DNA from 3 places in the Streptomyces sp. NBC_00252 genome. Region 2 is predicted to be linked to each of the others. Evidence: predicted binding sites of a transcription regulator. Region 2 holds the regulator's gene; each other region holds the start of a gene.
The links. Region 2 encodes HrcA, which represses chaperone genes, less so after heat shock. Its sites were predicted from a motif close to TTNGCACTCNGNNNNNCNGAGTGCNAA; they were not measured.
Positions count from the first base shown of each region.

Region 1: the regulator HrcA is predicted to act here: its motif matches at 1,495-1,521, upstream of groL (chaperonin GroEL).
Region 3: the regulator HrcA is predicted to act here: its motif matches at 6,152-6,178, upstream of groES (co-chaperone GroES).

Region 1 covers NZ_CP108087.1:4,757,910-4,765,731, forward strand. The annotation lists gene groL (chaperonin GroEL) at 1-1,332, opposite strand, end outside; gene OHT77_RS20650 (cold-shock protein) at 1,695-1,901, opposite strand; gene OHT77_RS20655 (MoaD/ThiS family protein) at 2,354-2,629, opposite strand; gene thrC (threonine synthase) at 2,716-4,032, opposite strand; SAM riboswitch class I at 4,050-4,206, opposite strand; gene OHT77_RS20665 (glucosyl-3-phosphoglycerate synthase) at 4,375-5,319, shown strand; gene OHT77_RS20670 (alpha,alpha-trehalose-phosphate synthase (UDP-forming)) at 5,421-6,833, shown strand; gene otsB (trehalose-phosphatase) at 6,874-7,737, opposite strand; gene OHT77_RS20680 (DUF3263 domain-containing protein) at 7,780-7,822, opposite strand, start outside.
Region 2 covers NZ_CP108087.1:6,737,763-6,745,584, reverse strand. The annotation lists gene OHT77_RS29850 (VOC family protein) at 1-246, opposite strand, end outside; gene OHT77_RS29845 (16S rRNA (uracil(1498)-N(3))-methyltransferase) at 263-1,021, opposite strand; gene OHT77_RS29840 (nitronate monooxygenase) at 1,018-2,094, opposite strand; gene dnaJ (molecular chaperone DnaJ) at 2,239-3,375, opposite strand; gene hrcA (heat-inducible transcriptional repressor HrcA) at 3,376-4,392, opposite strand; gene OHT77_RS29825 (MBL fold metallo-hydrolase) at 4,576-5,298, shown strand; gene OHT77_RS29820 (DUF3097 domain-containing protein) at 5,333-6,142, shown strand; gene hemW (radical SAM family heme chaperone HemW) at 6,176-7,408, opposite strand; gene OHT77_RS29810 (SpoIIE family protein phosphatase) at 7,475-7,822, opposite strand, start outside.
Region 3 covers NZ_CP108087.1:4,344,940-4,352,761, forward strand. The annotation lists gene OHT77_RS18775 (response regulator transcription factor) at 1-498, opposite strand, end outside; gene OHT77_RS18780 (WhiB family transcriptional regulator) at 879-1,205, shown strand; gene OHT77_RS18785 (LysR family transcriptional regulator) at 1,282-2,181, opposite strand; gene OHT77_RS18790 (MOSC domain-containing protein) at 2,262-2,930, shown strand; gene OHT77_RS18795 (SDR family NAD(P)-dependent oxidoreductase) at 3,039-3,812, shown strand; gene groL (chaperonin GroEL) at 3,954-5,579, opposite strand; gene groES (co-chaperone GroES) at 5,699-6,007, opposite strand; gene OHT77_RS18810 (hypothetical protein) at 6,376-7,077, opposite strand; gene OHT77_RS18815 (polysaccharide deacetylase family protein) at 7,074-7,822, opposite strand, start outside.

The DNA.
Region 1 (7,822 bases), 2.0 Mb from region 2:
GAGGGCCAGCTTCACGATCGCGGCGCCCGTGGCCTCGTCACCTTCGAGCTCGAGCTTCTCGAAGACGTGGCCCGCCTGGATGAGCGCGACGCCGCCACCGGCGACGATGCCCTCCTCGACGGCCGCCTTCGCGTTGCGAACGGCGTCCTCGATGCGGTGCTTGCGCTCCTTGAGCTCGACCTCGGTGGCCGCGCCCGCCTTGATGACGGCGACGCCGCCGGCGAGCTTGGCGAGGCGCTCCTGGAGCTTCTCGCGGTCGTAGTCCGAGTCGCTGTTCTCGATCTCGGCGCGGATCTGGTTGACGCGACCGGCAACCTGGTCCGCCGAGCCCGAGCCGTCGACGATCGTCGTCTCGTCCTTGGTGATGACGACCTTGCGGGCGCGGCCGAGGAGATCCACGGTCGCGTTCTCCAGCTTGAGGCCGACCTCCTCGGAGATGACCTCGCCGCCCGTGAGGATGGCGATGTCGCCGAGCATGGCCTTGCGACGGTCACCGAAGCCCGGAGCCTTGACGGCGACGGACTTGAAGGTGCCGCGGATCTTGTTGACGACCAGCGTGGACAGGGCCTCGCCCTCGACGTCCTCGGCGATGATCAGCAGCGGCTTGCCCGACTGCATGACCTTCTCCAGGAGCGGGAGCAGGTCCTTGACGTTGGCGATCTTCGAGTTGGCGATCAGGATGTACGGGTCGTCGAGGACGGCCTCCATACGCTCCATGTCGGTGGCGAAGTACGCCGAGATGTAGCCCTTGTCGAAGCGCATACCCTCGGTGAGCTCGAGCTCGAGCCCGAAGGTCTGGGACTCCTCGACGGTGATGACGCCTTCCTTGCCGACCTTGTCCATCGCCTCGGCGATGAGCTCGCCGATCTGGGTGTCGGCGGCGGAGATGGAGGCCGTGGAAGCGATCTGCTCCTTGGTCTCCACGTCCTTGGCCTGCTCCAGCAGGGCACCGGAGACGGCCTCGACGGCCTTCTCGATACCGCGCTTGAGGGCCATCGGGTTGGCGCCCGCGGCTACGTTGCGCAGACCCTCCTTGACGAGGGCCTGGGCGAGGACGGTCGCGGTGGTCGTACCGTCACCGGCGACGTCGTCCGTCTTCTTGGCGACTTCCTTGACCAGCTCGGCGCCGATCTTTTCGTACGGGTCCTCGAGCTCGATCTCCTTGGCGATGGAAACACCATCGTTGGTGATCGTGGGGGCGCCCCACTTCTTCTCGAGGACGACGTTGCGGCCCTTGGGGCCAAGGGTGACCTTGACGGCGTCGGCGAGCTGGTTCATCCCGCGCTCGAGACCGCGCCGTGCCTCCTCGTCGAACGCGATGATCTTGGCCATGTGAAGTGGTCCTCCCGGACTGGGGTGGATTGCTCCGGACCGCGCTGGCGCCCGCGACGGACGGCCTGCCTGCCTCGTGGTTCCTTGCACCACCTGGCCTGCGGGCCTCACCGACCCGGTCCTTCGTTATCACTCTCACCTTCAGAGTGCTAACGCCAATGATTAGCACTCGGCATGGTCGAGTGCAAGCGGCTCCCGAGTTCTGGGCCCCTTCCCAGCGGGACGCGCGGGACCCGCGCGTCACCCGCGCGAGGCATGCTCAGGACATGCCGAAGGGCCCGTACCCCAGGAGGTGACCCCCCAGGAGTACGAGCCCTTCGGTGAGGAACGAAGAACGTCGCTGCTGTTCGTCGGCGCGTGCTTCAGCTGGTCGCGAGCCGGACCATGTCCGCCTGCGGCCCCTTCTGACCCTGCGAGATCTCGAAATCGACCCGCTGACCCTCTTCCAGGGTGCGGTAGCCGTCCATCTGAATCGCGCTGTAGTGGACGAAAACATCCGCACCACCGTCGACCGCGATGAAGCCGTACCCCTTCTCCGCGTTGAACCATTTGACGGTGCCCTGAGCCATGCCTAACTCCCCTATTACTGGCCCTTGCACGGACCCGCACTTCGCGGATCCGGGTCAGACCTCACCCCCCACAGGATTGGGGGCGTGCGCCGGAACGCGTCGACCGCGGCCGAATGTATCCGTCCAACTGCCGTCTGCAACAGGTCAATCAGACGAGAATTCCGGGCAGGACCGGTCGGGAATATACGGAGAATTCGCCCGACTTCAGGGCAAGTCGGGCTCCACAAAGAGAACATAACGCGCAAAAGGAATGCACACTTTGGCTGCTTCTCATCGCACGCGGAGCGGGTACTCATATGCGTCCGGCATGCGGAGTGGAGCGCGTTCCCCAACTGTACCCCGCTCAACCATGCAGAATTGCCCCCTCCGCTTCTCTCACGGAGGGGGCAATTCGATGAACTCTTGGTAATCGGCGTTACCGAGGGTAATTTTCGGCGCCGATCAACGACCGCTCAGCCACCGGCGACGGCCGGAATGATCGACACCCCGGCCCCGTCCGGAGTGGCCGTCTCCAGCCCCTGCTCGAACCGCACGTCATCGTCATTCACATACACGTTGACGAACCGCCGCAGCTTGCCCTGATCATCCAGCACCCGGGCGGAGATCCCGGCGTGGTTCTTCTCGAGGTCACTGATGACCTCGGCGAGGGTGCCACCTTCGGCGGTCACCTCGGCCTGCCCACCGGTGTAGGTGCGGAGAATGGTAGGGATGCGGACACTAACGCTCACGATGAAACCTCCGGTCAGATGATGCCCTCAGGGGCGCGGGGAACTGCGCGACCAGCCCCCACGGGCCCGCAGTCAAAGAACGACGCTCAGGACGCGAGTCCAGCTTCCCTGAACGACTCGAGGTTCGGCCGGATGGTCGCGGTGAGCCCAGTACCGGCAACCGCATCCAACGTCTTGAGCCCATCACCGGTGTTCAACACGACAGTGGTCAGCGTCGGATCCAGCAACCCGCTCTCGATCAGCTTCTTCGCCACCCCCACGGTCACCCCACCCGCGGTCTCGGCAAAGATCCCCTCGGTCCGCGCAAGCAACTTGATCGCGTCGACGACCTGCTCGTCGTTGACGTCCTCGACCGCCCCACCGGTCCGCCGAGCGATGTCCAGCACATACGGACCGTCCGCGGGGTTCCCGATCGCCAGCGACTTGGCGATCGTGTTCGGCTTCTGCGGCCGTACGACGTCGTGCCCCGCCTTGTAGGCGACCGACACCGGCGAGCAGCCCTCGGCCTGCGCGCCGAAGATCTTGTACGGCTTGTCCTCGACGAGCCCGAGCTTGATCAGCTCCTGGAGCCCCTTGTCGATCTTCGTGAGCTGCGACCCGGAGGCGATCGGCACGACGAGCTGGTCCGGGATCCGCCACCCCAGCTGCTCGCAGATCTCGTACGCGAGGGTCTTGGAGCCCTCCGCGTAGTACGGCCGGAGGTTGACGTTGACGAAGCCCCAGCCCTCCCCGGCCGGGTCGCCGATCAGCTCGGAGCAGAAGCGGTTCACCTCGTCGTAGTTGCCCTCGATGCCGACGAGCTCGCCGCCGTAGATCGCGGCCATGACGATCTTGCCCTGCTCCAGGTCGTGCGGGATGAACACGCAGGAGCGGAAGCCGGCCCGGGCGGCGGCGGCGCCGACGGCGCCGGCGAGGTTGCCGGTGGAGGAGCAGGAGAGGGTGGTGAAGTCGAAGGCGCGGGCCGCCTCGATCGCCTGGGCCACGACGCGGTCCTTGAAGGAGTGCGTCGGGTTGCCGGAGTCGTCCTTGACGAACAACTTGCCCGCGTCGACGCCCAGTTCGCGGGCGAGGTTGTCGGCCTGGACGAGCTTGGTCCAGCCGGGGTTGATGTTCGGCTTGTCGGCCACGTCGGCGGGGACGGGCAGCAGGGGCGCGTACCGCCAGATGTTCGCGGGGCCGGCCTCGATCTGCTTGCGGAGCTCTTCGGTGTCGTAGGACGAGAAGTCGTAGGCGATCTCCAGCGGGCCGAAACACTCCTCGCAGGCGAAGACCGGGCCGAGGGGGACGCGGTGGCCGCACTCGCGGCAGGACAGCGCGGCGGCGGGGCCGAGATCGACGGTGTTCGCGGGGATCGTGTCCGGGTTCGCGGAGTTCGTGGTGCTTGCGACAGTCTGCGCAGCCATGGAGGGGAGGCCCTTTCTCCTCATCTTCCTCACGACGCATCTCGCCGTGAGACGGATTTGGCACCTTCCCGAGCCGGGAGCCTCACCACGTCAGCGTGCAGCTGAGTGCCAAGACCGGCTGGAGGGTTGCCGGGGCTTCATCGGGCCGTATCCCTCTGCCCCTCTGGATGAGCGGTATTCGATTGTGTACGCCGACGGCCCCCGACATGCGATGGTCATCAGCGTTGTTCAAGACTGTAACCGAAGGCCAGGACAGTTGAAGAGAGCCGTCCGAACCGCGAGACGGATCACACACACCGTGTGACCCCTTCTCGCCGAGAGAACGTAGAGGAGCCGCGCAACGTGCTGAAAGATGTCGAGCACTGGCTGAGCACTCGCTCCTGGTCCCTGACGGACCGGCCGCTGCACAAGATCCTGGCCGCCAAGCACCGCACGGGGCAGTCCGTCTCCGTCGTGCTGCCCGCGCTGAACGAGGAGGCGACGGTCGGCGAGATCGTCGCGATCATCCGTCACGACCTCATGCAGCAGGTCCCGCTCGTCGACGAGATCGTCGTCGTCGACTCCGGGTCCACCGACCGCACCTCCGAGGTGGCCGCCGCGGCGGGCGCCCGGGTCGTGCACCGTGACGACATCCTGCCCCGCATCCCCGCCGTGCCCGGCAAGGGCGAGGTGCTGTGGCGCTCGCTGCTGGTGACGAGCGGTGACATCGTCGCGTTCGTCGACGCGGACCTGAAGGAGTTCTCCTCGGACTTCGTCACCGGGATCGTGGGCCCGCTGCTCACCGATCCCGGCGTCGACCTCGTCAAGGCGATGTACGACCGCCCGCTCGGCGGCGCTGCCGGACAGGGCGGCCGGGTCACCGAGCTGATGGCCCGCCCGCTGCTGAACATGCACTGGCCGCAGCTGGCCGGTTTCGTGCAGCCGCTCGGCGGCGAGTACGCGGCCCGCCGCTCGCTGCTGGAGCAGCTGCCGTTCCCGGTCGGGTACGGCGTCGAACTGGGCATGCTGGTCGACGCGTTGCACCTGGTGGGCCTCGACGCCCTCGCCCAGGTCGACGTCGGCGTCCGCAAGCACCGGCACCAGGACGGGCAGGCCCTGGGCCGGATGGCCGCGCAGATCTACCGCACGGCCCAGCTCCGGCTGGCCCGCGGCCACCTCATCCGGCCGTCCCTGACGCAGTTCGAGCGGGGCCCGGACGGATTCGAGCCGCGCACCTACTCCGTCGACACGGAGGAGCGGCCCCCGATGGTCGACATCACCGAATACCAGTCCCGCAAGGTCGCATAACCGGGCGCAGACGGTCACGGACGGTCGTATACGGACTCATACGGTCCGCCAACGGCCGTCCGTACGTTTGAGCGTTTCCGGGCCGGGCTAGGTTGTGGCGTATGGCTTCCACGGCTTCCACTCCCCCTCGCGGTGCTGCTCAGGTGCTCGTCGCGTCCAATCGCGGTCCCGTCTCCTACGAGGTGGGCGACGACGGTTCGCTGCGCGCCAAGCGCGGTGGCGGCGGGCTGGTGTCCGGGCTCTCGGCCATCGGGCCGGACGCCGACGCGCTGTGGGTGTGCTCGGCGCTCTCCGACGGCGACCGCGAGGCGGTGCGGCGGGGGGTGGGCGAGGACGGCGTACGGATGCTGGACATCCCGGCCGACGTGCACACCGACGCGTACAACGGCATCGCCAACTCCGTGCTGTGGTTCGTCCACCACATGCTGTACCAGACCCCGCTCGAGCCGGTCTTCGACGCGGAGTTCCGGCGCCAGTGGGCGTCGTACGAGGCGTACAACCGGGCGTTCGCGGAGGCGCTGGCCCAGGAGGCGGCCGAGGGGGCCGTCGCGATCGTGCAGGACTACCACCTGTGCCTGGTCCCGGGGATGCTGCGCGAGCTGCGCCCCGACCTGCGCATCGGCCACTTCTCGCACACGCCGTGGGCGCCGGCCGACTACTTCCGGATGCTGCCGGACGACATCCGTGAGCAACTGCTGACGGGCATGCTCGGCGCGGACCGGCTCGGCTTCCTCACCCACCGCTGGGCGGACGCGTTCACGGCCTGCTGTACGGAGTTCGCCGGGGGCGTCGGGGACACCCGGATCGGTGTCCACGGCCTGGGCGCCGACGCCGACTTCCTGCGGGCCCGCTCGCACGAGGCGGACGTGGAGGAGCGCATCGTGGCCCTGCGCGAGGAGATCGGCGCGGGCCGCAGGACCATCGTCCGGGTCGACCGCACCGAGCTGTCCAAGAACATCGTGCGCGGGCTGCTGGCGTACCGCCAACTCCTCGACGACCACCCGGAGTTGCTGGAGCAGGTCGTCCATGTGGCGTTCGCCTACCCGTCCCGGCAGGACCTCGCCGTCTACCGCGACTACACGGCCGAGGTGCAGCGGGTCGCCGACGAGATCAACTCCCGGTACGGGACGTCGGGTTGGACCCCGGTGGTCCTCCACGTCAAGGACGACTTCGCCCGCTCCCTGGCCGCGTACCGCCTCGCCGACGTCGCCCTCGTCAACCCCATCCGCGACGGCATGAACCTCGTCGCCAAGGAGGTCCCGGTCGTCTCCGACGAGGGCTGTGTGCTGGTGCTGTCCCGGGAGGCGGGCGCGTACGAGGAGTTGGGCGAGGACGCGATCCCGGTCAACCCGTACGACGTGATCGGCACGGCCGCCGCCCTGCACGAGGCGCTGACCATGCCGGCCGGCGAACGCGCCGAGCGCACCAAGAGACTGACGGCGGCGGCCACGGCCCTGCCCCCGGCCCAGTGGTTCCTGGAGCAGCTGAACGCGCTGCGGGGCCAGCCGAGTTGAGCGGGGCCGGGCGACCGCAGGTGGTCCCCGGCCGCGCCCCTCACCCCAGGTGTGCCGCGAGCGCCGACAGCAGTTCCACGACCCCTGCCGCGCCGTCCACCACCAGGTCCGCCCGTTCGCGCAACTCCGTGACCTCGTCGTTGCCGCTGCACACCAGCAGGCCGGGGATGCCGTCCGAGCGGAGTTTCTCGACGGCCGCGAACGCGGGGAGGTCGCCGAGGTCGTCGCCGGCGTAGAGGACGGACCCGGCGCCGGTCTCGCGGAGGTAGTCGGTGAGGGCGACGCCCTTGTCCATGCCGGGCGGGCGCAACTCCAGGACCAGGCGGCCGGGTTCGACGATCAGGCCGTTGCGGGCGGCGAGGTCGGTGAGGGGGGCGCGGAGGGCCTCGAAGGCGGCCTGCGGGTCCTCGGCCCTGCGGGTGTGGACCGCGAGCGCGCGGCCCTTCTCCTCGATCCAGGTGCCCTGCCAGGCGCCGATCCGGTCGAGGAAACCCGGGAGTTCGGCACGGACGGCGGCGACACCGGGGTGCGGGGCGGGGGCCGTGACCGTACCGGTCACCGCGTCCCAGCGCTCCGCGCCGTAGTGACCGAGGACGACCAGGTGTTCCAGGCCCGGCACACCCGCGAAGCCGCCGTTGCGCACCGCCACGCCGGCCGGGCGGCCGGTGACGACGGCCACGGAGGCGACCTTCGGGGCGAGCGCGGCCAGCGCGCGCACCGCGCCCGGGTGGGCCCGGGCCTGCTCGGGGTCCGGGACGATCGGTGCGAGGGTGCCGTCGAAGTCGAGCCCGACCACCGCGGAAGCCGGTTCGGCGAGGATCGCCGCCAGGCCTTCGCGTCCGGCGCGGGTGACGGGGGTCGGCAGTACGGCCAAGGGATCGGTGGAGTCCTGAGGGCTGCCCATACGTCGACCCTATCCGGGCGGGGCCGGGGCCCACACCTGCTGCTACCTCTCCGTACGCCTTGTCTCGCGGACCCGTCTCAGCCTG
Region 2 (7,822 bases):
CAGGTCGTCGACGCGCAGCACCACAAGCGAGCGGTGCCCGGTCGCCAAGTCCCCGAGTTCCCCGAGGACTTGGGCCATCATCGCCCGGTCCTGGAGCGCGATCCCGGCGGACCCGATCGCGGGGCTGAACTTCTCGTACGGTCCCTCGGCCGCCCCCGACTGGGGCTTCAGGCCGAGGACGTCGGCGTAGAAGCGGTAGCAGGCGGCGAAGTCGGTGACGAGCAGCCGTACTTGGGCGAGTTCCACGGCGATCCCCTCTGGTTCAGGACCAGCGTCCGGTACGGCCCAGGAGCAGGGCGGTCGCCGCGGTCCCGGCCGTCGATGTACGCAGCACGCTACGCCCGAGGCGGCAGGCCTTCGCGCCCGCCTCCTCGAACAGCGCCAACTCCTCGGGGGAGACGCCTCCTTCGGGGCCCACGACCAGCACGATCTCGCCCTCGGCGGGGAGTTCGGCGGTGGCCAGCGGCTCGCTGGCGTAGTCGCGGTCCTCGTGGAGGACGGCGGCGAAGTCGGCTTTGGCCAGAAGTGCCGCAACCTGTTTGCTCGTCGCCGCGTCCGCGACCTCCGGGAAGCGCAGCCGGCGGGACTGCTTGCCGGCCTCCCGCGCGGTGGCCCGCCACTTCGCGAGGGCCTTGAGACCCCGCTCGCCCTTCCACTGCGTGATGCACCGGGAGGCGGCCCAGGGGACGATCGCGTCGACGCCGGTCTCGGTCATCGTCTCCACGGCCAGCTCGCCGCGGTCGCCCTTGGGGAGGGCCTGGACGACGGTGATGCGGGGTTGCGGCGCAGGCTCCTCGCTGACGGACTCCAGGTCCATGACGACAAGCCGGTCCTTGCCCTCGGCCGCCTTGACGACACCCTCCATCCACCGGCCGCGTCCGTCGGTGAGGACGACGTCCTCACCGGCCCGCATCCGCCGCACGGAAACCGCGTGCCGTCCCTCGGGACCGTCGAGGACGTACTCGCCGCCGCAGAAATCCGGCAGGACCAGGGGGTCGAGGATGAACACCGGCGCGGTCATCGCAGGTCACCCCCCGACGACAACGCTGTCCGCGCGGAGGCCAGTTCGGCGACCAGGACCTCGACCAGCTGTCCGGCCGGCAGCTCGCGGGCCATGCGGTGGCCCTGGCCCGCCCACAGCGCCATGCCCTGCGGGTCGCCGGACGCGGCGGCCTTCTTGCGGAGCGGGGACGTCAGATGGTGGATCTCGGGGTACGCGGCGGGGGCGTAGGGGCCGTGCTCGCGCATGAAGCGGTTGACCAGGCCGCGGGCCGGGCGGCCGGAGAACGCGCGGGTCAACTCGGTGCGTGTGAACAGGGGGTTGGTGAGCGCCTGCTTGTGCAGGAGGTGCGCGCCGGACTCGGGGGTGGCGAGGAACGCCGTGCCGAGCTGGGCCGCGCTCGCGCCCGCCGCGAGGGCCGCGGCGATCTGGCTGCCGCGCATCAGCCCGCCCGCGGCGACGATCGGGAGGCTCACGGTCTCGCGGATCTGGGCGACGAGGGAGAGCAGGCCGAGGCCGGCGCCGTCGTTCTCCGGGAGGTCACGGTGGGTGCCCTGGTGGCCGCCGGCCTCGACGCCCTGTGCGATCACCGCGTCGGCACCGGCCCGCTCCACGGCGAGGGCCTCCTCGACGGTGGTGGCGGTGACGAGGGTGAAGGTGCCGCCCCGGCGGAGCGAGTCCAGTGTCTCGGGGGCCGGGATGCCGAAGTGGAAGGAGGCCACCGGCACCGGGTTGTCGAGCAGGACGGACAGTTTGGCGTCGTAGCCGTCCTCACGGCCGCTGTCCGGGTCGCCGAGTTCCGTCTCGTACCACGTGGCCTCACCGGCGAGCTGGTGGGCGTAGACGTCGACGGCGGCCCTGTCCGCGTACTCCGGCTGCGGCATGAAGAGGTTCACGCCGAAGGGGCGGGACGTCAGGCTCCGCAGCTGCTTGATCTCCTGGTACATGCCGTCGGCTGTCTTGTACCCGGCGGCGAGGAACCCCAGCCCGCCGGCCTCGGCCACGGCGGCCGCGAGACGCGGGACGGAGACACCGCCCGCCATCGGGGCCTGCACGATCGGATGAGGGAAGAGATCGGTCAGTGCGGAGGACATGACGGCATGTTGTCACGTCCTCCGAACAAGTCCGAATCCGGCCTTGGCACCGGCACATGCCAGTGCATTGAGTCCGCCGGGCGCCTGGGAGCGAGGGTGTCCGGACGGAGGAGAGGGCCCGGGGGCGGCTGCCCCCGGACCCTCTCAGCGACCGTTGAAGGCGTCCTTGAGGCGTGAGAACAGCCCCTGCTGACCCGGCTGGAACGTGCCCATGGGCCGCTCCTCGCCGCGCAGCTTCGCCAGTTCGCGCAGCAGACGCTCCTGCTCGACGTCCAGCTTGGTCGGGGTGGTGACCTCGACATGGACGATGAGGTCGCCCCGGCCGCCGCCGCGCAGGTGGGTGATGCCCCGGGTGTGCAGCGGGATCGACTGGCCGGACTGGGTGCCCGGGCGGATGTCGACCTCCTCCATGCCGTCGAGCGTCTCCAGCGGCACCTTCGTGCCGAGGGCCGCCGCCGTCATCGGGAGCGTGACCGTGCAGTGCAGGTCGTCGCCGCGGCGCTGGAACATCGCGTGCGGCAGCTCGTGGATCTCGACGTACAGGTCACCGGCGGGGCCGCCGCCGGGGCCGACCTCGCCCTCGCCCGCGAGCTGGATCCGTGTGCCGTTGTCCACGCCCGCCGGGATCTTGACCGTGAGCGTGCGCCGCGAGCGGACGCGGCCGTCGCCGGCGCACTCCGGGCACGGCGTCGGCACGACCGTGCCGAAGCCCTGGCACTGGGGGCAGGGGCGGGACGTCATGACCTGGCCCAGGAAGGACCGGGTCACCTGCGAGACCTCACCGCGACCGCGACACATGTCACAGGTCTGCGCGGAGGTGCCGGGGGCCGCGCCCTCGCCGTTGCAGGTGTTGCAGACGACGGCCGTGTCGACCTGGATGTCCTTCGTGGTGCCGAAGGCCGCCTCGTCGAGCTCGATCTCCAGCCGGATCATGGCGTCCTGGCCGCGGCGGGTGCGCGAGCGCGGTCCGCGCTGCGACGCCGTGCCGAAGAACGCGTCCATGATGTCCGAGAAGTTCCCGAAGCCGCCCGCGCCGAAGCCGCCGGCCGCGCCGCCGCCCGCCTGCGAGAGGGGGTCGCCGCCGAGGTCGTAGACCTGCTTCTTCTGCGGGTCCGACAGCACCTCGTAAGCGGCGTTGATCTCCTTGAACCGCTCCTGGGTCTTCGGGTCCGGATTCACGTCCGGGTGCAGCTCGCGCGCGAGCCGGCGGAAGGCCTTCTTGATCTCATCCTGCGACGCGTCGCGACGCACGCCGAGAACGGCGTAGTAGTCCGTGGCCACTTAGGACTCCGCCAGGATCTGTCCGACGTACCGTGCCACTGCGCGTACCGCTCCCATCGTTCCCGGGTAATCCATGCGGGTCGGTCCGACCACGCCTAGCTTGGCGACTGCCTCGCCGCCCGAACCGTAGCCGACCGAGACCACCGACGTGGAGTTGAGTCCCTCGTAGGCGTTCTCGTGACCGATCCGTACGGTCATGCCCGAATCCCCCGCCTCACCAAGCAACTTGAGGAGGACGACCTGCTCCTCCAGGGCTTCCAGGATGGGGCGGATGGTGAGGGGAAAGTCATGTCCGAAGCGGGTGAGATTGGCGGTACCGCCGATCATCAGCCGCTCCTCGGTCTCCTCGACGAGGGTCTCCAGGAGGGTGGAGAGCACCGTCGCCACCGTGCCGCGGTCCTCGGCCTCGAAGGCCTCCGGCAGATCCTGCACGAGCAGCGGCACGTCCGCGAAGCGGCGCCCCGCGATCCGGCTGTTGAGCCGCGCCCGCAGATCCGCGAGCGAGGCCTCGCCGAACGGCGCCGGGCAGTCGACCATGCGCTGCTCGACCCGCCCGGTGTCGGTGATCAGCACGAGCATCACGCGCGCGGGGGCCAGCGACAGCAGCTCCACGTGCCGGACGGTCGAGCGGGTCAGGGACGGGTACTGCACGACGGCGACCTGCCGGGTGAGCTGCGCGAGCAGCCGGACCGTGCGGCCCACGACGTCGTCGAGGTCCACGGCGCCGTCGAGGAAGTTCTGGATCGCCTTGCGCTCGGGGCCTGTCATCGGCTTGACGCCGGCGAGCTTGTCGACGAAGAGCCGGTAGCCCTTGTCGGTGGGGATGCGCCCGGCGCTGGTGTGCGGCTGGGCGATGAAACCCTCGTCCTCCAGGGCGGCCATGTCGTTGCGCACTGTCGCCGGGGAGACGCCGAGGCTGTGCCGCTCGGTGAGCGCCTTGGAGCCGACCGGCTCCTCGGTGCCCACATAGTCCTGGACGATGGCGCGCAGCACCTGAAGCCTGCGTTCGCTGAGCATCCGCGCACACCTCCCAGTTCTGGTCGCCTTTGTCGCCGCTTGTCGCGAGCCCGCCCTTTCCTGGCACTCTGTGCGCGTGAGTGCCAGCCTTCCCCGGCCAGTGTACGGCCGTGAGGCGCACCTCGGGCAAGGCCGGTCCTGCGATGTCACGTCGTGAGGTGCCCTCACCGTTAGCGTCGCCGTGTGACGGTGACTTGGGAAGAGCTGGGATGGGAGCGGATCGCGGCCGGGGTGGGCCGGTGCCGGCTGCCTGGCTGGGACTGCACGGTCGGGCTGGTGATCGGCGACGATGCGGCGCTGATGGTCGACGCGGGGTCGGGCCCGGCGGAGGGCGCGAGGTTGCGTACGGAGGCGCGGGCGCTCGCCGGTCGCGCTGTGACCCATCTCGCGCTCACCCACCCGCATTTCGACCACGTCTTCGGGGCGGCGGCCTTCGCGGACACGGAGGTGTTCGGTGCGGCGGGCGTGGAACGGGTGCTGGCGGAGGAGCGGGAGGCGCTGCGCGGGGACGCCGTCGAGAACGGGCTGCACGCGCGCGTGGCCGACGAGGCGGTGGCCGCCCTGACGCTCCCGCGTCACCTGGTGTCGGACGAGTGGACGCTGCCCCTGGGCGACGATCGCCAGGCCCTCCTGGTGAACGTGGGCCCGGGTCACACGGCCCACGACCTCGCGGTCCTCGCCCCCGGCTCCCCGGCGGTCGTGTTCTGCGGCGACCTGGTCGAGGAGTCCGGCGCACCGCAGGCGGGCCCGGATGCGGTTCCGGCGCTCTGGCCTGCGGCGCTCGACCGTCTCCTCTCCCTCGGCGGCGAGGACGCGTTGTACGTGCCCGGTCACGGAGCGGTGGTGGACGCGGTGTTCGTACGGGCCCAACGGGACGCGTTGGCAACGCGTTTCGGCGTGTCGTGACGGCCGTCGCCCCGGTTCTCCTATCGTCATCCGAATGCGCCAGTACTCCGCCGATCTGACCCCGCCGTGGAAGAAGCCCAAGCCGGCCCCCGAGGTCCCCGCGGACGCGGGCCTCGTGGTCGAGGAGCCGGGCACCGGTTTCTGCGGCGCGGTGATCCGCTGCGAGGCCGGCACGGTCACCCTGGAGGACCGCTTCGGCAAGCACCGGGTGTTCCCGATGGAACCGCGCGGCTTCCTCCTGGAGGGCCGCGTGGTCACCCTGGTCAGGCCCGTGTCGAGTCCCCTGCGGCCCACCCGTACGGCTTCCGGTTCGGTCGCCGTCCCCGGTGCACGCGCGCGTGTGGCCCGTGCCGGGCGGATCTACGTGGAGGGCCGGCACGACGCCGAGCTGGTCGAGCGGGTGTGGGGCGACGACCTGCGCATCGAGGGCGTGGTGGTCGAGTACCTGGAGGGCGTCGACGACCTCCCGTCGATCGTGGACGAGTTCGCCCCCGGCCCGGACGCGCGCCTCGGCATCCTGGTGGACCACCTGGTGCCGGGCACCAAGGAGTGGCGCATCGCCCAGTCGGTGACGAGCGAGCACGCGCTGGTCGTCGGCCACCCGTACATCGACATCTGGGAGGCCGTGAAACCGTCCTCCGTGGGCATCACCGCGTGGCCCCGCGTCCCCCGCGGCCAGGACTGGAAGACGGGGGTCTGCCGGGCTCTGGGTTGGCCGGAAAACACCGGTGCGGTGTGGCAGGCGATTCTGGCCAAGGTGGGGTCGTACAAGGATCTGGAGCCGGAACTGCTCGGCCGGGTCGAGGAGTTGATCGACTTCGTCACGGCACCCGAGGGCGACTGACGTGCGCCGACGGGTGCTGTCCGGGCGGTCCGGTCAGTCCACCAGATCCCGCACCACCGCGTCCGCCAGGAGCCTCCCCCGCAGGGTGAGGACGGCGCGGCCCTCGTCGTAGGGCTGCTGGTGCAGGAGTCCGTCCGTGAGGGCGCGACGGGAGGCCTTGAGGCCCTCCTCGTGGAGGAGGGTCAGGGGGGCGCCCTCGCGGAGGCGTAGTTCCAGGAGGATGCGTTCCACGCGGCGGTCCTCCTCGGTGAGGATCTCGCGGCCCGCGCCCGGGGAGCGGCCGGAGGTGAGGGCTGCCGCGTAGGCGCCGGGGTGCTTGACGTTCCACCAGCGGACGCCGCCCACGTGCGAGTGGGCTCCGGGGCCCGCGCCCCACCAGTCGGCGCCGCGCCAGTACAGCTCGTTGTGGAGACAACGGCCGGAATTCGATGTCGCCCAGTTCGAGACCTCGTACCAGTCGAAGCCCGCCGCCGACATCACCTCGTCGGCGATCAGATAGCGGTCGGCGTGCACGTCGTCGTCCGTCATCGGGACCTCGCCCCGGCGGATGCGGCGGGCCAGCTGGGTGCCCTCCTCGACGATCAGGGCGTACGCGCTGATGTGGTCGGGGCCCGCGCCGAGGGCGGAGTCGAGCGAGGCGCGCCAGTCGTCGTCGGTCTCGCCCGGGGTGCCGTAGATCAAATCGAGGTTGACGTGGTCGAAGCCGGCCGCGCGGGCCTCCGCGACGCAGGCCTCGGGGCGGCCGGGGGTGTGGGTGCGGTCCAGCACCTTCAGTACGTGCTGTTTCGCGCTCTGCATGCCGAAGGAGACGCGGTTGAAGCCGCCGTCGCGGAGGGCCGCGAGGTAGGCGGGGTCCACCGACTCCGGGTTCGCCTCCGTGGTGATCTCCGCGTCCGGTGCGAGACCGAACTCGTCCCTGATCGCGGCCAGCATCCGTACGAGGTCGCCCGCCGCGAGCAGCGTGGGCGTGCCGCCGCCGACGAAGACCGTGCGGACCTGGCGGGGGTCGTCGCCGAGGACCTTGCGGGCGAGGCGGACCTCGTCGATCAGGGTGTCCGCGTAGTTGTCGCGGGAGGCCAGCACTCCGCCCGTGCCGCGCAGCTCGGTCGCCGTGTAGGTGTTGAAGTCGCAGTAGCCGCAGCGGGTCGCGCAGTACGGGACGTGCAGGTAGAACCCGAGGGGGCGGTCCACGGCCCCGGCGAGCGCCTGGGCGGGCAGGGAGCCGTCTTCGGGGACGGGGTCGCCGTCGGGGAGTGCGGAAGGCATGTCCTCCATTGTCCAGCACCCGTGCGACTGTCCGCCCCGCCCGGCCGCTCGGCCTGATCCGCCTGTCTATTCCGCCTGGAGCACCAGCAGCGCCATGTCGTCCTCCGGGGGACGGCCGCCGAACTCGTGCACCAGGCGTTTGATCCGCTCCGCGATCAGCTCGGCGCTCAGGCCCGCGCACCCGGCGAGCGCGGTCGCGAGGCCGTCGCCGTCGTCGAACTGGACCGACCCGGAGCGCCGCTCGGTCACCCCGTCGGTGACGCACAACAGGCTGTCGCCGGGCCGGAGTTCGAAGGTCTCGCTGGTGTAGGTGACGTCCTCGATGACCCCGAGGAGGGTCTGCGGGCGGGCGACCGTGCCGACGCCGCCGTCCGGGCCGAGGAGCAGGGGCAGCGGGTGTCCCGCGGAGGCGAG
Region 3 (7,822 bases), 2.4 Mb from region 2:
GAGCTCTCGGCCGATCTCCGCGTTCGAGCGGCCGTGGCTCATGCCCTCCAGGACCTGGATCTCACGCGCGGTGAGCGTCGGCGCGGCGCCCATCTCGGCCGAGCGCAGCCGGCGCGGGGCCAGCCGCCAGGTCGGGTCGGCGAGGGCCTGGGTGACCGTGGCCCGCAGTTCGGCGCGCGAGGCGTCCTTGTGCAGATAGCCGCGGGCGCCGGCCGCGACCGCGAGGGCCACGCCGTCCAGGTCCTCGGCGACGGTGAGCATGATGATCCGTGCGCCCGGGTCGGCGGACAGCAGTCGCCGCACGGTCTCGACACCGCCGAGTCCGGGCATGCGTACGTCCATCAGGATGAGGTCCGAGCGGTCGGCACCCCAGCGGCGGAGGACTTCCTCGCCGTTGGCCGCCGTCGTCACGCGCTCGACACCGGGCACGGTCGCGACCGCGCGGCGGAGCGCCTCTCGGGCAAGCGGGGAGTCGTCACAGACGAGGACGGATGTCATGGCCGCCCTCCGCAACTGATGCGCGTCACCTTGAGCCTCCAGGCTGGTACGAAATCGTCACCTGTGCGGTCGACCGTCTCGGACGCCTGCCCGAGCACTTGTGTTTTCAACCGCCTCGCACTCTCAACGACGGTCACTCGAAAGAGTTACGGGGCCGTGTGCCATCTTCGGCACTCTACGTGAGGGTGCGGACACGGTGGAGACGTGCGGGGCCGACCCTCAAGCTTTCATCACAACCGGTGCCCCATTCAGCCCTATTTCTTCCCTTTTGCTGGTGTCTGAGGCTAGATTCGCAATGAGTCATATTTTCATCTCCTTAGATCGTAGTTGTACGGTCGTGGACACCGTATCCGCCCATAACGGCTACAAGGGGTCACGCAATGGCAGATTTCTCCCGCCTTCCCGGACCGAACGCGGACCTGTGGGACTGGCAGCTCCTGGCTGCCTGCCGAGGGGTCGACAGCTCGCTCTTCTTTCATCCCGAGGGCGAGCGCGGTGCGGCACGAAGCGCTCGTGAGAACTCGGCCAAAGAGGTCTGCATGAGGTGCCCGGTCCGCGCACAGTGCGCGGCGCACGCGCTGGCGGTGCGCGAGCCGTACGGCGTCTGGGGCGGCCTGACCGAGGACGAGCGCGAAGAGCTCATGGGGCGTGCCCGCAACCGGCTGGTGTCGGCTTCGGCCGCCGGGGACATGGCTTCGAACAACTGAAGGAACGTTTCTCCAACTAGCTCTCAACCAAGGGCACACCGAACTCCCCACCAGGGGCACGCGCACGCGTGCCCCTCTATTTTTCGCGGGCCACGCGCTCCAGCCGGTCCAGCGTCGCCGCCACGGCCGGCACCCGCGCCAGGTCGGGCAGGGTCAGCGCGACGATCTCCCGCCGCACCGCCGGCTCCAGCGTCACCGTCCGCGCACCCCGGGGCCGTACGGACTCGATGGCGAGCTGGGGCAGGACGGCCACGCCCAGGCCCGCGCTCACCAGGCCGACGACCGCCGGATAGTCGTCGGTCGCGAAGTCGATGCGCGGGGTGAAGCCCGCGCTCTCGCAGACCTCGACCAGCTGGCCCCGGCAGCGCGGGCAGCCGGCGATCCAGGGTTCGCGGGCGAGCTCGCCGATCGACACCGACTCCGCGCGCGCGAGGCGGTGTCGTTCCGGGACCAGAGCGACCAGGCGGTCGCTGAGCAGGGGGCGTACCACCAGGTCGGACCAGTCCTCCGCGCCCGCCGCCGCCTCGTAGCGGAAGGCGAGCGCGATGTCGCAGTCGCCCGCCCGGAGGAGCTCGACGGAGTTCGGCGGCTCGGCCTCCTCCAGGGAGACGCGGGTGCCGGGGTGGGCGGCGCGCAGGGCGGCCAGCGCGGTGGGGACGAGCGTCGAGCTGCCGCTGGGGAAGGAGACCAGGCGGACCCGGCCGGCCCGCAGGCCCGCGATCGCGGCGACCTCCTCCTCGGCGGCGGTGAGCCCCGAGAGGATGCCGGCCGCGTGCCGGACGAGGGCCTCGCCGGCCTGGGTCAGCCGCATCTCGCGGCCGGTGCGGACCAGCAGCGGGGTGCCGACCGAGGTCTCCAGCGCCTTCATCTGCTGGCTGACGGCGGGCTGGGTGCAGCCCAGTTCGCGCCCGGCCGCCGAGAAGGAGCCGGTGGCGGCGACGGCGCGCAGCACACGGAGGTGTCGGGCCTCGATCATGCGCCGAGCATAAGCGCTCCTTTGCTACGGCGCCGAATAATGCACCGCGCCTTTGGGGCCCTCTCGTCTACCGTGCCGTCATGAAGCTTCTCTCGCTGAACCTGGGCCGGGCCACGGCCGTGCCGTACACGGAACAGCCCGACGGCGTGACCGGCATCGACAAGCGGCCGACCGACGCGCCGGTGCGGGTGAGCGCGCCCGGCCCCAAGGGCGTCGCCGGGAGCGGGCTGGCCGGGGACGCGGTGTGTCACCGGCGTCACCACGGGGGCGACGACCAGGCGGTGTACGCGGTCGCGCGCGAGGATCTCGACGACTGGGAGCGGGAGTTGGGGCGCCCGCTGGCCAGCGGTTCCTTCGGGGAGAACCTGACGACCCTGGGTCTGGACGTGTCCGGCGCGCGGATCGGCGAGCGCTGGCGGATCGGCCCCGAGGTGGTCCTGGAGGTCACCTGCGGGCGGATCCCGTGCCGTACGTTCCAGGACCATCTGGGCGAACGGGGGTGGGTGAAACGGTTCACCGTGAAGGGTGCTCCGGGGGCCTACCTGCGGGTGATCGAACCCGGTGAGATCCGCGCGGGCGACGCGATCGAGATCGTGCACCGGCCCGGTCACGAGGTGACGGTGGCCCTGCAGTTCCGGGCCGTGACGACCGAGCGGGAGCTATTGCCGCGGCTGCTTCCTGCGGGCGAGGCGCTGCATCCGGAGGCACTGGCCCAGGCCCGGAAGTATGTGGCGGAGTACCCGGCCTGACCTGCCGTCACGGCGCGTTCGACGCAATGTTCGACACGTGTTCGTCACGGATCGGGAGGGCCTGTGCAGAGATCGGACCGGCCCGCCCGGTGTCACTAATCTTGCGCCATGACAACGGCATTGATTACGGGATCGACCGCGGGGATCGGTGCCGCCTTCGCGCGGCGGCTCGCGGCGGACGGACACAACCTCGTGCTGGTGGCACGGAACACCGAGCGGCTCGGGGAGCAGGCGACCGAACTGCACGACCGGCACGGCATCGAGGCGGAGGTGCTCACCGCCGACCTCGCCACCGACGAGGGCATCGAGGCGGTGGCCGCCCGCCTCGCCGACCGCAAGAACCCCGTCGACCTCCTGGTCAACAACGCGGGCTTCGGCAACAAGGGCCGCTATCTCGACGTACCGATGGCCGACGAGCTGAAGATGCTCAAGGTGCACTGTGAGGCGGTGCTGCGGCTGACCAGCGCGGCGACCGGGGCGATGCGGGAACGCGGGCGCGGCGGGGTGGTCAACGTGGCGTCGGTGGCTGCCTTCGTGCCGCGCGGGACGTACGGCGCGTCGAAGGCGTGGGTCGTGCAGTTCACCCAGGGCGCGGCCAAGGACCTGGCGGGTACGGGCGTACGGCTGATGGCGCTGGCGCCCGGTTTCGTACGGACCGAGTTCCATGAGCGGGCCGGTATGGGCACGGACAACATCCCGAACTGGATGTGGCTGGACGCGGACAAGCTGGTCGCGGCGGCGCTCGCGGATCTGGCGCGCGGCAAGTCGCTGTCGATCCCGGACCCGCGCTACAAGGCGCTGATGGGCCTGGTGAAGGTCACCCCGCAGGCGGTGCTGGGCGGGATCACGTCGAAGACCGGGCGGAAGTACGGGCCGCAGTGACGGCAGCCGCCTCGATGACGGCGGCCTCGACGACGACGAAGACTGCGAACACGAACACCACGGAAGCCACGCGCGAAGGCCCGGCTCCCCCAGAGGGGCGCCGGGCCTTCGACGTACGTACTACGGGTTCACCGACTGGCGTCAGTGGGAGTGGCCGTGGCTGTGACCACCGGCGGCCGGCTCCTCCTCTTCCTTCTTCTCGACGACCAGGGTCTCGGTCGTGAGGAGGAGGGAGGCGATGGAGGCGGCGTTCTCCAGGGCGGAGCGGGTGACCTTGACCGGGTCGATGACGCCGGCCTTGACCAGGTCGCCGTACTCGCCGGTCGCGGCGTTGAAGCCCTGACCCGGCTCCAGCTCGGCGACCTTGGAGGTGATGACGTAGCCCTCGAGGCCGGCGTTCTCGGCGATCCAGCGCAGCGGCTCGACGACCGCGCGGCGCACGACCGCGACACCCGTGGCCTCGTCGCCGGTCTTGTCGAGGTTGCCCTCGAGCACCTTGGCGGCGTGCACCAGGGCGGAGCCACCACCGGAGACGATGCCCTCCTCGACCGCGGCGCGGGTCGCGGAGATGGCGTCCTCGAGACGGTGCTTCTTCTCCTTCAGCTCCACCTCGGTGGCGGCGCCGACCTTGATCACGCACACGCCGCCGGCCAGCTTCGCGAGGCGCTCCTGGAGCTTCTCGCGGTCCCAGTCGGAGTCGGTGTTCTCGATCTCGGCCTTGATCTGGTTGACGCGGCCCGCGACCTCAGAGGCGTCACCGGCACCGTCGACGACGGTCGTGTCGTCCTTGGTGACGGTCACGCGACGGGCGGAGCCCAGCACGTCCAGGCCGACCTGGTCGAGCTTGAGGCCGACCTCCTCGGCGATGACCTGACCGCCGGTGAGGGTGGCGAGGTCGCCGAGCATCGCCTTGCGGCGGTCGCCGAAGCCGGGGGCCTTGACCGCGACGGCGTTGAACGTGCCGCGGATCTTGTTCACGACCAGGGTCGACAGGGCCTCGCCCTCGACGTCCTCGGCGATGATCAGCAGCGGCTTGGAGGCGTTGGCCTGGATGACCTTCTCCAGCAGCGGCAGCAGGTCCTGGATGGAGCTGATCTTGCCCTGGTGGATGAGGATGTACGGGTCCTCGAGGACCGCTTCCATGCGCTCCTGGTCCGTCACGAAGTACGGCGACAGGTAACCCTTGTCGAAGGCCATGCCCTCGGTGAAGTCCAGCTCCAGACCGAAGGTGTTGGACTCCTCGACGGTGATGACACCGTCCTTGCCGACCTTGTCCATCGCCTCGGCGATGAGCTCGCCGACCTGGCTGTCCTGGGCGGACAGACCGGCGACGGCCGCGATGTCGGCCTTGTCGTCGATCGGGCGCGCGGTGGAGAGCAGCTCGTCGGAGATGGCCTTGACGGCGGCGTCGATGCCCTTCTTCAGGGCGGCCGGGGAGGCACCCGCGGCGACGTTGCGCAGGCCCTCGCGCACGAGCGCCTGGGCGAGCACGGTGGCGGTGGTGGTGCCGTCACCCGCGATGTCGTTGGTCTTGGTCGCCACCTCCTTCACCAGCTGGGCACCGAGGTTCTCGTACGGGTCCTCGATCTCGACCTCGCGGGCGATGGTGACACCGTCGTTGGTGATGGTGGGGGCGCCGAACTTCTTGTCGATGACGACGTTGCGGCCCTTGGGGCCGATCGTCACCTTGACCGTGTCGGCAAGCTTGTTGACGCCGCGCTCGAGGGCGCGACGGGCGTCCTCGTCGAACTTCAGGATCTTCGCCATGGGAGCGGTTCAGCCCTCTCGGAAAACGTGGGTGAAACGAACTGCGCCCCTGACGCCCGGCTTCATAAGGTCGCGGGGGCCAGGGGCGCAGCTCAAAAGCAGAATGTGCTGGTGGTGAATTACTTCTCGATGATCGCGAGCACGTCGCGAGCCGAGAGGACGAGGTACTCCTCGCCGCTGTACTTCACCTCGGTGCCGCCGTACTTGCTGTACAGCACGATGTCGCCGGTCTTCACGTCGAGCGGCAGGCGCTCGCCGTTCTCGAAGCGACCCGGGCCCACGGCGAGGACGACGCCCTCCTGGGGCTTCTCCTTCGCGGTGTCCGGGATGACCAGGCCAGAGGCCGTGGTCTGCTCGGCGTCGAGCGGCTGGACCACAATGCGGTCCTCGAGCGGCTTGATGGCAACCTTGGAGCTGGCGGTCGTCACGATCCGACCTCCCCCTTCGGAGATCTCACGGGGTTAACTGTCTGAGGTGGCGACCAGGTCGATCCGTCGTCGCGGGTGCCGGACCTGCCCGTCGCTGTTGGCACTCTCCAGTGGGGAGTGCCAGACCTGAGACTATGACTGCGATTAGCACTCGGTCAAGCGGAGTGCCAATGCCCGCGGCGCCGCACCGGATTTTTTCACCACCCTGAGCTGCCTGGCGGGGCTGTGCTGGTGCCGGCGTCCCCCTGGGGGCTGCGCCCCCAGACCCCCGCTTCGGCCTGAACGGCCTCGTCCTCAAACGCCGGACGGGCTGATGGTGCCGACCGGTGTCCATGGGAGTGCCGATCGGTGCCGGCAGGGGTCGCCCCCTAGAGATAGTCCTCCAGCCGCCCCACCGTCAGACCCCGTTCCTGGATGCCCCTGAGGAGGCGGGACGTCGTGCCCGTCGGGGTGATTCGGACGATGTCTCCGGGGGTGAGGCGGTGGTCGCCATGGGCGTAGGTGAGGGTGCCGGTGGTCGTGGAGGCTCGCCAGAGGACGAGGGCGGAGATGCCGCAGTCGGCGGCGGCGCGGCGGGTCGTCGTGTCGTACGTGCCCTCGGGGGGCCGGAGCAGGCGGGAGCCGGGGCGGTGGCCGCAGATCTCGGTGCGCTGGGCGGCGTAGGGCAGGCCGGTGAAGCGGGTGGGCCTGGGGGGTGTGCGGAACTCCGTGACCGGGAGGCGCAGTTCGCGGACCAGGTCGGTGAACCTGGGGTCGCGGCGGGCGCGGGCGTCGTGGTCGTAGGTGAGGAAGACGACGCGGTCGCGGGTGCGGACGTGGTCCACGACCGGGGGGAGCCCCGGGCCCGCCGAGCGTGCGGCGGGCCGGGGTGACGGGGTCGGGGCGGGGGCCAGCGGGGCGGTCAGGCCCCAGTGACGGTACGGCTGTTCATGGGTCGGGCCGTGCTGGTGCACGCGCTGGGCGGCCTTCTTGCCGAGCCGTTCGATGGGGTCGACGGACTGCGCGCAGCCGGTGAGGAGGGTGGCCGCCAACACGACGGTCACCGGCGTCCGTAGTGTCGCGCGTCTCACAGGTAGTCCTCCAGGCGGGCCACCGCGTACCCCTCGGCCGTGACCTTGCCGAGGAAGCGGCGCATGTCGTCGACCATGGTGCCCTTCCAGTCCTCGCGGCCCCGGAAGTGCGTCAGGACGATGTCGCCGGGGTGCAGGGACCGGTCGTCCTCGCGGTACTCCCAGTGGTCGACGAAGACCTCCTCGTCCCAGATCGGGGCGTACTTGATGCCGCAGGACTTCGCGGCGACGAGGGTGTCGTGGTTGTAGTTCCCGTACGGCGGCCGGAAGACGGTCGGGGCCTTGCCGAACTGCTTCTTCATGATGTCCTGCATGCCGCAGATCTCGTGCCGCTGCTCGGCGTAGGACAGGCCCGGCAGGTACGGGTGCGTGAGGGTGTGGTTGTTGACCGTGTGCCCCTGGGCCTGCATCTTCCGGAAGTAGCCGTAGTCGTCCTTCACCAGGTAGTTGCTGAGGAAGGCCGTGTACGGGATCTTCAGGTCGCTCATCATCCGCAGGAACGCGGGGTCCTTGTTCTCGCCGTCGTCGATGGTGAGGAACACGATCTTCTTCTTGGTCGGGATCGTGGTGAAGACCGGCGGGAGGTTCAGCTCCTCCTGGTCGTCGACCTCGAAGCCCTTGCGCGCGGTGATCTCCGGCTTCCGCGCGGGCGCCGGCGGGGCCGCGAGGGGCACCTTCGCCAGTCCCCAGCGCTTCGCGGCGGCGACGCGGGCCGCGTACTCGGCGCGCAGTTTCGTCGCGTAGG